One region of the Micromonospora sp. WMMD558 genome, then DNA from elsewhere that is predicted to be linked to it. Evidence: riboswitches for the same ligand, from Rfam matches in the RefSeq annotation. Region 1 holds a riboswitch; the other holds the start of a gene.

Region 1 (7,267 bases):
CGAGCCGGCGGACGGCCGTGTTCAGCACGGCGATCAGCGGAACGGCGACCAGCGCCCCGGTGATCCCGGCCAGCACCACACCGGCGGCGATGCCGACGATCACCGCGAGGGGGTGGATGGCCACCGCCCGTCCCATGATCAGCGGCTGGAGCACGTGCCCCTCGAGCTGCTGCACGCCGATCACCGCGCCGAGGATGATCAACGCGGTGATCAGGCCGCTGTCCACCAGGGCGACGAGCACCGCGACGCCGCCCGACAGCGTGGCGCCGACGATCGGGATGAACGAGGCGAGGAAGACCAGCGCGGCGAGCGGGAACGCGAACGGGATGTCGAAGACGACCAGGAAGATCCCGATGCCGACCGCGTCGATGAAGGCGACCAGCACGGTGGCGCGGACGTACGCGCCGAGCGTCTGCCAGGACGCGCGGCCGGCGTCGTCGACCTTCCAGCGGGCACCCACCGGCAGCAGCCGCACCAGGAAGCGCCAGATCCGGTTGCCGTCGCGGAGGAAGAAGAACGTCGCGAAGAGGACCAGCACGGTGCCGGTCAGCACCTCGGCGAGGGTGGCGGCGGTGGAGAGCGCCCCGCTGGTGAAGGTCTGGGTGTTGCTCTCGACCCAGGCCTCGGCCTCGTCGATGTAGGCGTCCAACTGGCCGTCCGAGAGGTGCAGCGGCCCGGTCTTCAGCCAGTCCTGGATCTGCCGTACGCCCTGGGAGGACTTCTCGCTCAGCTTCGGCACGCCCTGGATGAACTCGTTGACCACCAGGGTCAGCGTGCCGATCACCCCGGCGAGCCCGCCCACCAGCACCACGGCGGTCGCCAGGGACCTCGGCAGTCGCGCCCGCAGCAGCCAGCCCACCGCCGGCGCGAGCAGCGCCGACAGGAGCAGGGCGATGGCCAGCGGAATGATGACGATCCGGATCTGGCCGACGATCCTCAGCAGTGCCCACGCGACGATGCCGATCACGATCAGCCGCCACGACCAGGCGGCGGCGATGCGCAGCCCGTGCGGTACGTCCGCGTCGTCGCGGCTGGTCGTCGAGTTGTGCAGCGCGGCCGGCTGTTCGGCACCGACGACGGTCGCCGCCGGAGGCGCCACCGGGCCCGGCGAGGCCGGCGAGGCGGTGCCGGCCGGCTCGGGCACGTCCTGCGTACGGCGGGCCTCGGCTGCCGCGCGCCGGGTGCGCACCGACTCCCGGCCCGACTGGTACGCGCGGCGGAGCTGTCCGCGCATCCGCTCGAAGCGGCTCAAGCGCACCTCCTGGGGAGAAGCCGTCACCGGCCGGGGCGTCAGGTCGGACAGGATACGTCCGACCCTGCCACCGTAGGGCAGATCCGCCACACATTGCCCCCACCCACCGCCGCGTAACCACGCCGGAGCCGGCCGGGCGGCACACGGTAGCGTCTGCGACGTGACCGCCGACAAGGATCTCGACTCCGGCCTGCCGATCCGGCTGCTGCACGATCGCGTGCTGGTGCGCATGGAGGGCGGCGAGGGCGAGCGCCGCTCGACCGCCGGCATCGTGATCCCGGCGACCGCCGCGGTCGGCAAGCGCCTGGCCTGGGCCACCGCCGTCGGCGTGGGGCCGAACGTCCGTTCGATCGTCTCCGGTGACCGGGTGCTCTTCGACCCGGACGACCGCTCGGAGGTCGAGCTGCACGGCCGCGGTTACGTGCTGCTCCGCGAGCGGGACGTGCACGCCGTCGCCGCCGAACGCGTCGAACCGGACTCGACCGGCCTCTACCTCTGAAGCCTGCGTCGAGGTCCCCGGTCGAGCCGGTCCCGCGGGCCGGCCGGGACGCCGACCCGGCCCCGGGGCCGTTTGCGCTGCTCCTTCCCGGGAAGCCAGCCGCACCAGCGGCCCTGGGGAGGGACGATGCCGGAGTTGATCAAGAAATTGCTGTTCTGGGGCTTCATCGCGTTCTTGATCTATTTCATGGCGTTCCGGCCCGAGGGCGCGGCGGAGATGTTCAAGGCGATCGGCGCCGGCCTGGTAGCGATCTTCCAGGGTTTCGGGGACTTCCTCACCAGCCTGATGACCTGAGCGCCGGCGCTCCGCCCCGGGCGGCTCAGTGACCGGCGTGCGGCCACGGAGCCGGCGGGCGGACGCCGTACCAGCCGGGCGGCGGGCCGTAGCCGGGCGGGAAAGCGGGGGGTGGCGGGGCCAGTACGACGGGAATCGGGACGACCGGCTCGTCCGGGGCGTCCACGGGTCGCTGGGAGCCGTCCGGGAAGCGCAGGTGGTACCGGTGCCCGTCCCAGACGCCGACCGGCGCCTGCGGATCCCGGCCCACGAAGTACGCCCGGTAGCCGGCGATCGTCTGGAGCAGGTGCCGTTCCTCCGCGGCCGCCCGCTCCCGGTCGACGGGCCGGCGGTCCAGACCGCGCCGCATCTCGTCGCGGAGCAGCGCGAGCCGGGTCGCCGCGAACTGGTACCCGCGCATCGCCTTCAGGCCCGCGTCGCCGCTTACCCGCTTGGCCCACACCCGGGCCGCGTGCCGGCGCCCGAGGCTGCTGAGCGCCGCCACCTCCGGCGGGGTGAGCCAGCCGGCCCGGACGTAGTCCGGCAGGGTGCGCTCGGTGAGCCGCCCCTCCCAGGACCGTAGCCAGACGGCGAGCCCCACCATGCCGAAGAAGATCGGCACCATCACGCCGATGAAGCCGTACAGCAGGATCAGCGGCTGGCCGGTGGCCTGGGTGAGGGTGGGCAGCAGGTTCCAGGCGCCGTGCAGCATCATCGCCAGCAGCAGGCCGGCGACCGGTGCGAGCACCCGTACCCGCCGGTCGGCCGCACGGGCGGCGATGCCGAGGCCCACGCCGGTCATCGACGTGAAGAGCGGGTGGGCGAACCCGAAGAGCAGGATCCGCACGATGAAGATCGCGATGACCTGCTGCGTCCCGGTCGCCGGGCCGTACCGTTCCACACCGGTCGCGTACCCGTAGCCGCCGAGGTACAGGATGTTCTCCACCATGGCGAAGCCGATCGCGGAGAGCCCGCAGTAGACCAGGGCGTCGGTGATGCCGGAGAACTCCCGGCGCCGGAAGATCAGCAGGAGGATCGGCCCGAGCGCCTTGGTCAACTCCTCGATGAACGGCGCGACCAGCACCGCGGTGAGCGTGGTCGGGAGGTTCAGCCGCTCGAACGAGTCGGCGGCGAAGTTGTTCACCGTCAGGGAGGCGGCGGTGGAGACGAACGCCCCCCAGGCGAAGCAGAAGATCAGGTACTTCAGTGGCTCCGGCTCGTACCGGTCGAGCCAGAGGAAGCAGGACACCAGCACCGGAACCGGCAGGACCGCCGCGATGACCCCGATCAGCAGCGCCTCGCCGCCGAGGCTCTCGCCGAGGGTCCAGACCATGAAGACCGCACAGCCGGCGATGAAGAGGATCACCACGGCCAGCACCAGGGCGCGTACCCAGCTGACCCGACGCCGGGGGGCCTTCGTCAGGCCCTCGGCCGGCGGGGGGACAGGGGCGGCGGTCGGCGGCGGCGGGGCCGCGCCGGGCGGGGTGTCGGCCATGCCGTCAGCGTAGTCACCGCCGGCCCGCCGGCCCGCCGGACCGGCCGCACCGCCGGCCCGCCGGACCGGCCGCACCGCCGGCCCGCCGGACCGGCCGCACCGCCGGCCGGCCGGACCGCCGGCCGGCCGGACCGGCCGCACCGGGGACCGCTATGCTGCCGGCAGGTCACGAGCGCCAGCGTCAAGCCCCGGCTTGCTGGCCGGCAACCCTCGTCGAGGTTCGCGGTGGGGTGCCCCGGGTGATGACCGGGCCCGGCCCGATCCGTGTGCTGGGCAAGCGCGGACCCCGCCCGTGTGCCCACCCGGGGTCCCTGGACCCGGAGGTGCCGCATGACCCTCACTCTCGTACCCCCGCCGGTGCCGTCGCGGGCGGCGGCCGGGCCGCTCGACGTGCTCGGCGTACCCGGTCAGATCAACCTCGACTACGCGGCCACCGCGCCCTGCGCGCGGGCCGCGGCCGACGCGGTGGCGGAGCTGCTGCCCTGGTACGCGAGCGTGCACCGGGGCGCCGGGGCGCTGTCGCGGCGCTGCACGCTGGCCTACGAGCGGGCCCGGCAGACGGTCGGCGACTTCGTCGGCGCCCGGGCGGACGACCACGTGGTCTTCACCCGGAACACCACGGACGCGCTCAACCTGCTGGCCCGGGCGCTGCCGCCCGGGGCCACGGTGGTGACGTTCGGCGGGGAACACCACGCCAACCTGCTGCCCTGGCCGCGCGGCTCGGTACGGCTGCCGGTGCCGGAGGACCCGGCCGGGGCGGTCCGCGCGCTCGACGCCGCCCTCGGCGAGCTGCGCCGGGGCACCACCCCCGACCGGGACCTGCCGGTGCTGGTCGCGGTGACCGGGGCGAGCAACGTGACCGGCGAGCGGTGGCCGGTCGCCGAGCTGGCCCGGGTGGCCCGCCGGCATTGGGCCCGGATCGCGGTGGACGCCGCCCAGCTCGCCCCGCACGCCCCCGTCGACCTCCACGTTCTCGACGTCGACTACCTGGCCGTCTCCGGCCACAAGCTGTACGCGCCGTTCGGCGCGGGCGTCCTCGTCGGGCGGGCCGACTGGCTGGACGCGGCACCGCCGTACCTGGCGGGTGGCGGGGCGACCAGCCACGTCGGGGCGGCCACCCACGACGTCCGGTGGGCGACCGGGCCGGCCCGGCACGAGGCCGGCACCCCGAACCTCCTCGGCGCGGTGGCCCTCGCCGCGGTGTGCGGCGCGCTCAGCGGAGCCGACCGCGCCGCGCTCCACGACGCCGAGCAGGCGCTGCTGGCCCGGCTGCGCGACGGCATCGCGGCGCTGCCGCACGTGGTGGAGCTGCGCACCTTCGGCCCGGACGCGCCGCGGGTGGGGATCGCCTCGTTCGTGGTGGCCGGCCGGGACTCGGCCGAGGTCGCGGCCCACCTCGCCGCGCATCACGACATCGGGGTACGCGACGGCCTGTTCTGCGCCCACCCGCTCGCCCGCCGCCTGCTCACCGAGGCGGCCGGGCGCAGCGGCCGGCGTGACCTGCCGCCGACGGCGCTCCGGGCCAGCATCGGCCTGGGCAGCACCGAGGAGCACGTGGACGCGCTGCTCGCCGCGCTCGCCACGCTGGGCTGAACCCTCCGGTCAGCCGATCGGCGGGGCGGTGGGCGGCTTCGGGCCGCCCTCCGCCGGTTCGGCCGGCCGCCCCGGCGACTGCTCCAGCTCGCCGAAGGACCGACGGATCCAGCGGTTCGCCTCCTCCTGGCTGATGCCGGAGGCGACCAGCAGGTCGCTCGCGGTGGTACGCACCTGCGCGACCACCACGCTGCCGGAGAAGCCCACGCCCTCCGCGTACGCGCGGCCGGCCTCGCTGACCGCGCGCAGTGACCGCTCGCGGGCCTTCTCGGCCTCCTCCCCGACGGCGAACTCGTGCTTGAGCAGCCGCACCGACTCGGCGAGGTGGGCAACCGCGTCCGGCATCGGGTCGGGGATCGGCTCCTCGTCCTCGATGAGCGTGACGGCGCGCCGGATCAGGGTGCCGCTGTTGCGCATCGCGCGGTCGATCGGGTCGGCCGCCTCCGAGTAGTGCGCGAGTTCGTTGCGCCGGTGCCAGCGCGCCGGCGACAGCATCGCGGTCTCCTTGGCGCCCTCGATCGCCTCGCCGAACGCGGCCAGCTCCTCCTTGTTGTCGCGCAGCCGTTCCAACGCCCGCTGGACCTTGTCCCGGTCCCGTTCGCGCAGCCCGTCGGCGGCGCCGTCGAGCTGCGCGGCGAGCAGGTCCAGCGCGGGGCGGGCGGCCCGGTTGAGCACCCGCAGCGGGTTGAGCGGCAGCAGCAACGCGGTGACCAGCAGGGCGATGCCACCGCCGACGAACGCGTCGACGAACCGGGGTATCTCCAGGTTCTCCGTCTGCGGGCTGAGCGTCACGATCAGCACGGCGGTGGCCGCCGCCTGGATGACGATGGCCACGCTGGCCCCGGCGAAGACGGTCAGGATGATCGCCGAGGTCACGACGAGGCCGAGCTGCCAGGCGCCGGTGCCCAGCAGGTAGATGAGGAGGTCGCCGAGGGCCACCCCGACCGCCACCCCGACGATCAGCTCGACCGTCCGCCGGAACCGCTGGCCCACCGAGACGGCCAGGGTGCCGACCGCCGAGATCGGCGCGAAGACGGGCTGCGGGTTGCCGAGCAGCTCGTGCGCCGCGAGCCAGGACAGCCCGGCGGCGAGTCCGGCCTGGACGGCGAGGCCCATCGCCATGCGGACGCGGTGCAGGCGGTCGTGCAGGGTCGCCTTCCCACGGTGGTGCAGCTGGTTCACCGCCTCGGCGATCCGCGCGCCGTCGACGTCCACGCCGCCGCCGCGCAACCCGAACCGTTGCGCCATCGAGGGTCGGTCGTTCCGGGCCACGGCGGGTACTACCCGTGCCGAGCCGTCCCAATCCCTGCGGTATCCGAAGCGTCCCCGCTCAGGGTACGCGGCGGACTCGCCGGCGGGACCGGTCTCCTCGACCGCTGGCGAGGTCGTCAGAGGGGATCCGGGGGCCGGAAGTACAAGATCGTGAGGGCGGGGAGCGGGTTGATGATCAGTTGGCCCGGGTCGTAGCCTCGGCGCATGGGTCCCCTCCTCGACGAACTGCGTGCCGCGCTCGGCGCCGACGCGGTGCTGACCGATCCGGACCTGCTCCGGATGCACGAACGGGACGAGGCGGACCTCTGCGCCTCCGGCACGCCCCTCGTGGTCACCCGTCCGCGTGACACCGCCCAGGTGGCGGCTGTCGTCCGGACGGCGGCCCGGCACGGCGTACCCGTGGTGCCGCAGGGAGCTCGCACCGGGCTGGCCGGCGCGGCGAACGCGGTCGACGGCGCCGTGGTGATCAGCACGGCGGCGCTGGACGCGATCCTGGAGATCGACCCGGTCAGCCGGATCGCCGTGGTGCAGCCCGGGGTGGTCAACGCGACGCTCGCCGCCGCCGTCGCCAAGCACGGCCTGTGGTACCCGCCCGACCCCGGCTCCTGGGAGTCATCGACCATCGGCGGGAACGTCGCCACCAACGCCGGCGGCATGTGCTGCGTCAAGTACGGCGTGACCACCGAGTACGTGCTCGGCCTGGAGGTGGTGCTCGCCTCCGGCGAGGTGCTGCGCACCGGCCGGCGGACCGCCAAGGGCGTGGCCGGGTACGACCTGACCCGGCTCTTCGTCGGCTCCGAGGGCACCCTCGGCGTGATCACCGAGGTGACCGTCGCGCTGCGTCCCGCCCCGGCGGAGTCGCTGACCATGGTCGCGGTCTTCC
Region 2 (7,267 bases), 2.6 Mb from region 1:
GGTTGAATTCGGCGGAACAATCGTTTGGGTAGAACGACGCCAGGCGATCTCCTTCCGGGAAGATCGCCTGACGTCGGTTGCGATTCGGGCGGACGGCGGACCGTCAGGGCGTCGGCGCGGTGATGTTCACCATCCAACCGATGCTGAAGCCGTCCACGCACATGCCGTACTCGTCGCCCCACACCTGCTTCTCCAACGGCATGGTGACGGTGCCGCTGGCCGACAGCTTGTTCCAGTAGCCGCGCAGCTCGTCACCGTCGTCGCCGCTGAGGCTGATGGCGATGTTGGTGCCGGGTTGGTGTTCCATCCCGGGGGCGATGTCGGACGCCATCAGCGTGATGCCGTTCGACGCCTCCAGCATGGCGTGCATGATCTTGTCCTTCAGCGCCGGGTCGTCGTTGCCGAACTCGCCGAACGTGCTCTGGTTCAGGCTCCCGCCGAAGACGCTCTGGTAGAAGTCCATCGCCTGCCGCGCCGTGCCGGGAAAGTTGAGGTACGGGTTCAGCTTGGTCTGCACGGGCACACCCTCCTAGGTCGTAGCCAGCCTCACCGTGGCAACGACCGGGTACCGGGCAACGACGCGTGCGCCCCTCGCGTCGCCGCCGGCGCGGTGGAGGTGGTCGACCACCTCCACCGCGGAGCGGAGGCCGTCAGCGGTAGGACTGGCGGACCGAGCCGCCCACCAGCACGCACCACGTGTTGGTGTCGACCTTGCCGTTGTGCGGCAGGCGGTGCAGCCCCTGCACGTCTTTGACGGCCTTCCTGGTGACGTGGTCGAACTCGCCGGTGACGGTGACCTCGGCGTACCCCTTGGCGTTGAGGATGAACTGCACCGCGGCGACCGGCAGGCCGGCGGCGTGCTGGTCCAGCTCGGGCGCGAGGGTCTCCCAGGTGGGCGTGGTGAGGGTGGCGTCGACGTCGACCGGGATGCCGTTGCGTGCCTGCCAGTCCTGCACGGCGGCGACGGTGGCCGCGTCGAAGACGCTGGTCGGGGTCACCGCGTACCCGCGGTGGGCGAGCAGGTACTGCACCACCCGCACCGACGGCGACCCGACGAACCGCCACAGGTCCGGCCAGCGGCGGGCCGGCACGTCGGCCAGGTCGGTGCCGAGCTCGGCGAAGACCCGGCGGCGCAGCATCGGGAACTGTCGGTAGAAGGCGGCGCCGGGGCACAGCGTGTTGCGGAAGTCCCAGTGGCCGAAGATGTCGTGTGCGTGCAGCCCGTACTGCCGGCAGATGGTCGTGCAGAGCCGGACCAGCGAGTCGAGCAGCACCTCGGGCGGCGTCTCGGTGACGTACGTGCCCTCGTTCTCGATGCCGATGGCGCGGCCGTTCTCGCCCGGGCAGTGCGCGGAGACCATCTGCCGGTCACCGGCCTGGAGCCGTTCCAGGCTGCCCCGCCGTCCCTCCAGGACGTACCCGCCGCGGCTGACGGTGAAATGCTGGCCGGTGTCGGACCAGCCGTTGCCGTCGATGTGCAGGTTCTGGCAGTCGCGGGCCAGCTTGATGGCCTGCGCCTCGCTGTAGTCGGTGACGTTCGGGAACGCCATGTGGTGCACGATGATCTTGTTGGTCGGGATCGCGCTGACCACCAGGGGGTCCTTGGGTGGCCGGGCGCCCCACTCGTCGCAGCTGTAGATCCAGTCCAGGTCGGCGCCCGGGTCGGCGTGGGCGGTGGCCGGGAAGGCGAGTTCACTGCCGACGACCGCCACGGTGGCGGCGCCGAGGCCGGCCCGCAGCAGCGTGCGTCGGTCCAGTTCGCTCTGCTCGACGTGCATGGCATCTCCTCCGCGCCCGGCACGCGGGGGTGGGAGTGAGCCGCGTGAAAACCAGCTCCAAAGGCCGGGCGTGAGGTGGAGAATATTGCCAGGACGCCGGCAGCGCTAGGTCCTGTGCCGATCGGACCCTCGTCAGAGGACCTGGGAGAGGAACCGGCGCAGGCGCGGATGCCGGGCGGAATCGAACACCGCGGCCGGTGGCCCCGCCTCCAGCACCACGCCCCGGTCCATGAAGGCCACCGTGTCGGCCACCTCGCGGGCGAAGCCCATCTCGTGGGTGACCACCACCATCGTCATGCCCCCCGCGGACAGCTCCGCCATCAGCGACAGCACGCCCTTGACCAGCTCGGGGTCCAACGCCGACGTCGCCTCGTCGAAGAGCATCACCTGCGGCTGCAGCGCCAGCGCGCGGGCGATGGCGACCCGCTGCTGCTGCCCGCCGGAGAGCTGCGCCGGCCGCGCGTCCGCCTTGGCGGCGAGGCCGACCCGGTCCAACTCGTGCCGGGCCACCGCGACGGCCTCGTCCTCGGACAGCTTCCGGATCCGCCGGAGCGCGAGGGTGACGTTGCGCAGCACGCTCATGTGCGGGAACAGGTTGAACTGCTGGAACACCATGCCGACCCGCTGCCGCAACCGGTCCGGGTCGTCGCCCAGCACGCTGCGGCCGTCGAGGAGCACGTCACCGCGGTCCGGCTCGATCAGCCGGTTGACCGTCCGCAGCAACGTGGACTTGCCGGAGCCCGACGGGCCGATCACGCAGGCGGTCGCCCCGCGCGGCACATCCAGGTCGACGCCGCGCAGCACGCGGTTCGCGCCGAACGCGAGGTGCACGTCGCGGAGGCTCACACTGACCGACGTACTCATCGGGGGCTCCCCTCCACCGCGCCGGCGGGCGCCAGGTCGCCGTCCTCGTCACCGGGTGGGCCGGCCGGACGCCCGTGCCGCAGCCGCCGGTCGATCCAGTTGACCGCATGGGTCAACGGCACGGTCAGCGCCAGGTAGAACAGGCCGGCCAGCAGCAGCGCCGACTGGTTGCCGGTGTTCGCCGCGTAGTCCTGCCCGATCCGGAACAGCTCCCGCTGGCTGGCCAGCAGGCCGAGGAAGTACACCAGGCTGGAGTCCTTGATCAGCGCGATGAGCTGGTTGACCCACGCGGGCAGCACGCGGCGGACGCCCTGCGGGATGATCACCACCCGCATCGCCTCGGCCCACGAGAAGCCGAGGGCCCGGGCGGCGTCCAGTTGGGCGGCCTCCACCGACTGGATGCCGGACCGGAAGATCTCCCCGATGTACGCCGCCGCGATCAGCGACAGCGCCAGGATGCCGAGCGGGTACGGGTTCGGGCCCCACACCTCCATCCCCAGTGGCGCCAGCCCGACGCCGATCAGGAGGATCGTCGCCGCCGCCGGCAGGCCGCGGAAGACGTCGGTGTAGACGCGGGCCGGCCAGCGCAACCATCGCGTACGCGAGATGCCCGCGACCGCCAGCAGCATGCCCAGCACCGAGCCGAGCAGGGCGGCGGAGACCGCCAGGATCAGCGTGTTGGGCAGCCCGACGGTCAGCATCTCGGGCAGCGCCTCGCGCATGGAGTCCCAGTCGAAGAAGGTCTCCCACAGGGTGCTCAACGGATCCATCAGTCGCCTCTCCTACCGCCCCGCTCGCTCTCTCCTGTTAAGAAGGGGCCCCTTCACCTCGCCAGGCGTTAACAAGGGGCCCTTCCTTGTCAGCCGACCGGTACCGTGCCGCTGCCGGGCTTGAAGTCCGGCGGGATCGGTCGGCCGGGGTAGTACTGCTGCTGCAGCCGGCTCCAGGTGCCGTCGGCGATGACCTCGTCGAGCGCCTTGTCGAGGGCCGCGCGCAGCTTGTCGTTGTCCTTGGCGAACGCGTACGCGGTCGGGGCCGGGCTGAGCTCCTTGGCCGCCACCCTGATCTTGCCGTTGCTCTCCACGGCGGACGCGTCGCCGATCTCCGCCGGGGCGATCCACGCGTCGGCGGTGCCCGCCTTGAGCTGGTTGATCGCGCCGTTGTAGTCCGGCACCCGCACCGGGTCGAGGCCCTTACGGGTGGCGTAGTCGTCCTGCACGGTGCCCTGGACGACCACCACCCGCCTGCCCTCGAGCTGGTCGAAGCCGGTGATGGTGGAGCCGGCCGGTACGTCGAGTCCGAAGTAGCCGAAGTCGTAGCCGTTGCCGAAGTCGACGGTCCTCTTCCGCGCCTCGGTGATGGTGATCGACGAGCTTCCGACATCGAACTTGCGGTTCGCCACCTGGGCGAGCAGCGCCGAGAAGTCGGTGCCGACGAACTCCACCTTCAGGCCGATCCGGTCGGCCGCCGCGACCAGCAGGTCGTTGTCGAAACCGGTGAACGTCCCGTCCTTCAGGTAGACGTTCGGCGGTGCGTCGGTGAGCGTGCCGGCCCGCAGCACGCCGGGCTGGAGCAGGCCGTACGGGTTGTTCGCCGAGCCGGTGGCGTCGTCACCGCCGCAGGCGGTGAGGGTGGCGGCGCCGAGGACGGCGGCGACGGCGAGGGCGGCGGCCCGGGTCAGGGCAGGAAGGAATCGCACAGGTGTCTCCGAGAGGGTTGTCCGGGCGGGCACGGGCGTGCGCCGCCGGCGGTGCGCCGGTGGGCGGACCGCTGGGATGGTTCGGTGCGAGGGAGTGGGGCGCTCAGCTACACGCGGCGCTGCAGACCCGCATCATGTCGACGTGACGACGCCGGGTCAGGGCTGGCGGGGCGACGGTGCGGACGGACACGGCTCTCCTCCAGGTCGGTGCTGACCTGGGGTGCCAGGCCACGCTTGCACCGGAGCCCGCTCCGGTGCCCGGTCCTCACCCGGGGCACCCCTACGTGGACGAGGGTTGCCGGCCAGCAAGCCGGGGCTTCACGCTGGCGCTCATGACCTGGACCGACACTAGCAGCGCGTGACGATCCGCCGTCCAGCCGTTATGACCACCCTCACGTGCCGCCGGGCCTGCGGATTCGTCACTCCTCGATGGCCCCGCCGACCCGGCGCAGGTGCGCCCGGAACGTGTACCCCGGGTCGGCGTCGCGGCGGGCCAGGTACTCCGCGAAGGCGGTCTGCTCCCGCAGCGTCTCGCCGGCCCGGATGCGTTGGGCCTGGACGCGCTCGGTGCGGCGGATCCGCTCGGCGGTCGCGGACACCTCCTCGGCCCGGGCGGCCGGGACGAACAGCACCCCGTCGTCGTCCGCCAGCACCAGGTCCGCGCCGTCGACCACGTGCGGGCCGACCCGGGCGCTGGTCAGCGTCTCGGGATCCCGGTCGTCGAGTCGCATCGGGCCCAGCGGCAGGGCGCCGTAGCTGAAGACCGGCACGCCGATCTCCACCAGCTCGGGGGTGTCGCGGTGCAGGCCCCACACCACCAGCCCGGCGACCCCGGCCGCCGCGGCCTCCAGCACCGCCAGGTCACCCACGCACGCCTCGTCCGTCCGCCCGGCGTTGTCGATCACCAGCACCTCACCGGGCGCCGCCCGGGTGTACGCCTCCAGGAACACGTCCACGCTTCCGTGGTGGCGGACCGGCAGCACCCGCCCCGCGAGGCGCTGGCCGGCGACGACCGGCCGGATCCCGGCGGGCGCGGCCCGCAGCGGCACCCCCAGCCGTACGCACGCGTCGGCCACCAGCGGCGTGGACAGGTCGGTGAACGGCTCCGGCATCCGACGTCCTCCCTCGGGGCGGTCGAGCACCCATCGTAGGGACGGACAGCGGTGGCGGAGCGAGATCCAATCTCCGGCCGCTGGCCCGAGCCCGGACCGGCTCGCGCCGGCTTCCGTGCCCGGACCCGATGCGAGGTGTGCCGGGCGAGGTCGGGGGTAGTCGCGCGGTCGGAAAGGGACCTGGGGAGGTCGGGTGGACTCGTACCCTGCCGTGGAGGCGCACGGGCTGATCGGCGACCTGCAGACCGCGGCGCTGGTGAGCATGGACGGCACGATCGACTGGTTCTGCGCCCCGCGGTTCGACTCGCCGAGCATCTTCGGCGGACTGCTGGACCGGCACCGGGGTGGCTACTTCCAGATCGTGCCGGACGGCGTCGACTACGTGAGCAAGCAGCTCTACCTGCCCGGCACGGCGATCCTGATCACCCGGTTCATGAGCGCGGACGGCGTGGGTGAGCTGGTGGACTTCATGCCGGTGGCGGGAGACCGACCGACCGACCGGCACCGCCTGGTGCGGCTGCTCCGCATGGTTCGGGGCAGCATGCGGTTCCGGCTCGACTGCCGGCCCCGGTTCAACTACGGCCGTGATGCCTACCAGCTCGAGGTGCACCCCAACGGCAGCATCCTGCGCAGTTCCACGCTCTCCCTCGCCCTGAGTCCCATCCGCTACGCGGAACGGCTGTCCGAGGAGCACGAACGCCGGCGCAGCGAGGACGGCCTGTGTCTCATCGCCACCCTGCACGAGGGCGAGGCCGGGGGCATCCACCTGGAGACCGGCGAATCGCCGGATCCGCCCGGCGCCTACAGCCCCGGCGAGGCGCGGGAGCTGCTCGAGGAGACCCGCGACTTCTGGCGGCGCTGGCTGGGCCGCTCCCGGTACACCGGCCGCTGGCGGGAGATGGTGGAGCGGTCCGCGATGACCCTCAAGCTCATGACGTACGCGCCCACCGGGGCGCTGATCGCCGCCCCCACCGCGGGGCTGCCCGAGCACATCGGCGGCGTCCGCAACTGGGACTACCGCTACACCTGGATCCGCGACGCGTCCTTCTCGGTGCACTCGCTCCTGTGCCTGGGCTTCAAGGACGAGGCGATGCAGTACATGCGCTGGGTCAACGACCGAGTCCGGGACGCCGGGGAGAGCGATCGACCACTGCAGATCATGTACCGCGTCGACGGCTCACCGGACCTCGCCGAGGAAATGCTCGACCACTTCGAGGGCTACCGCGGCTCGGCGCCGGTGCGGGTGGGCAACGGTGCCGCCAACCAGCTGCAACTCGACATCTACGGGGAGGCGCTCAACGCTCTCCACGTCGCCGACGGCCAGGGACTGCAGCCGGGCCACGAGGGCTGGCGGAACACCGCGCGCCTGGTGGACTGGCTCTGCGACAACTGGGACCAGCCCGAGGACGGGATCTGGGAGACCCGCGGTGGCCGGCACGACTTCACGTACGGGCGGCTGATGTCCTGGGTCGCCCTCGACCGGGCCGTCCGGCTCGCGCACCGGCACGGACGCCCCGGCGACACGAACCGCTGGACGGCCGTCCGCGACGACATCTACCACCAGATCATGGCGAGGGGGTTCCGCCCCGGCCGCCAGGCGTTCGTCCAGCACTACGGCACCGAGGTGCTGGACGCGGCGCTGCTCGCCATGCCCGCCGTCGGCTTCGTGTCGCCGACCGACCCGATGTGGCAGTCGACCCTGCGCGCCATGGACGCCGAGCTCGTCTCCGACAGCCTCGTCTACCGCTACAACCCGGAGGCGGCACTGGACGGCCTGGCCGGCAGCGAGAGCACCTTCACCATGTGCACGTTCT

The links. Region 1 has a riboswitch for S-adenosylmethionine ahead of ACN26Y_RS10055 (aminotransferase class V-fold PLP-dependent enzyme). Riboswitches for the same ligand answer to the same signal wherever they lie in the genome.
Region 2: it holds a riboswitch for S-adenosylmethionine, as region 1 does, so the genes downstream of both, ACN26Y_RS22005 (ABC transporter substrate-binding protein) here and ACN26Y_RS10055 (aminotransferase class V-fold PLP-dependent enzyme) in region 1, are expected to answer to the same signal.

What each region holds. Positions count from the first base shown of each region.
Region 1 covers NZ_CP186061.1:2,057,430-2,064,696, reverse strand. Annotated here, with positions in the region: gene ACN26Y_RS10075 (AI-2E family transporter) at 1-1,234, opposite strand, end outside; gene ACN26Y_RS10070 (GroES family chaperonin) at 1,413-1,751, shown strand; gene ACN26Y_RS10065 (hypothetical protein) at 1,878-2,045, shown strand; gene ACN26Y_RS10060 (PrsW family intramembrane metalloprotease) at 2,071-3,519, opposite strand; SAM riboswitch class IV at 3,684-3,805, shown strand; gene ACN26Y_RS10055 (aminotransferase class V-fold PLP-dependent enzyme) at 3,850-5,112, shown strand; gene ACN26Y_RS10050 (FUSC family protein) at 5,122-6,327, opposite strand; gene ACN26Y_RS10045 (FAD-binding oxidoreductase) at 6,589-7,267, shown strand, end outside.
Region 2 covers NZ_CP186061.1:4,644,659-4,651,925, forward strand. Annotated here, with positions in the region: gene ACN26Y_RS21985 (VOC family protein) at 104-517, opposite strand; gene ACN26Y_RS21990 (peptidoglycan recognition protein family protein) at 651-1,778, opposite strand; gene ACN26Y_RS21995 (amino acid ABC transporter ATP-binding protein) at 1,911-2,642, opposite strand; gene ACN26Y_RS22000 (amino acid ABC transporter permease) at 2,639-3,412, opposite strand; gene ACN26Y_RS22005 (ABC transporter substrate-binding protein) at 3,502-4,341, opposite strand; SAM riboswitch class IV at 4,567-4,679, opposite strand; gene ACN26Y_RS22010 (RraA family protein) at 4,761-5,453, opposite strand; gene ACN26Y_RS22015 (glycoside hydrolase family 15 protein) at 5,647-7,267, shown strand, end outside.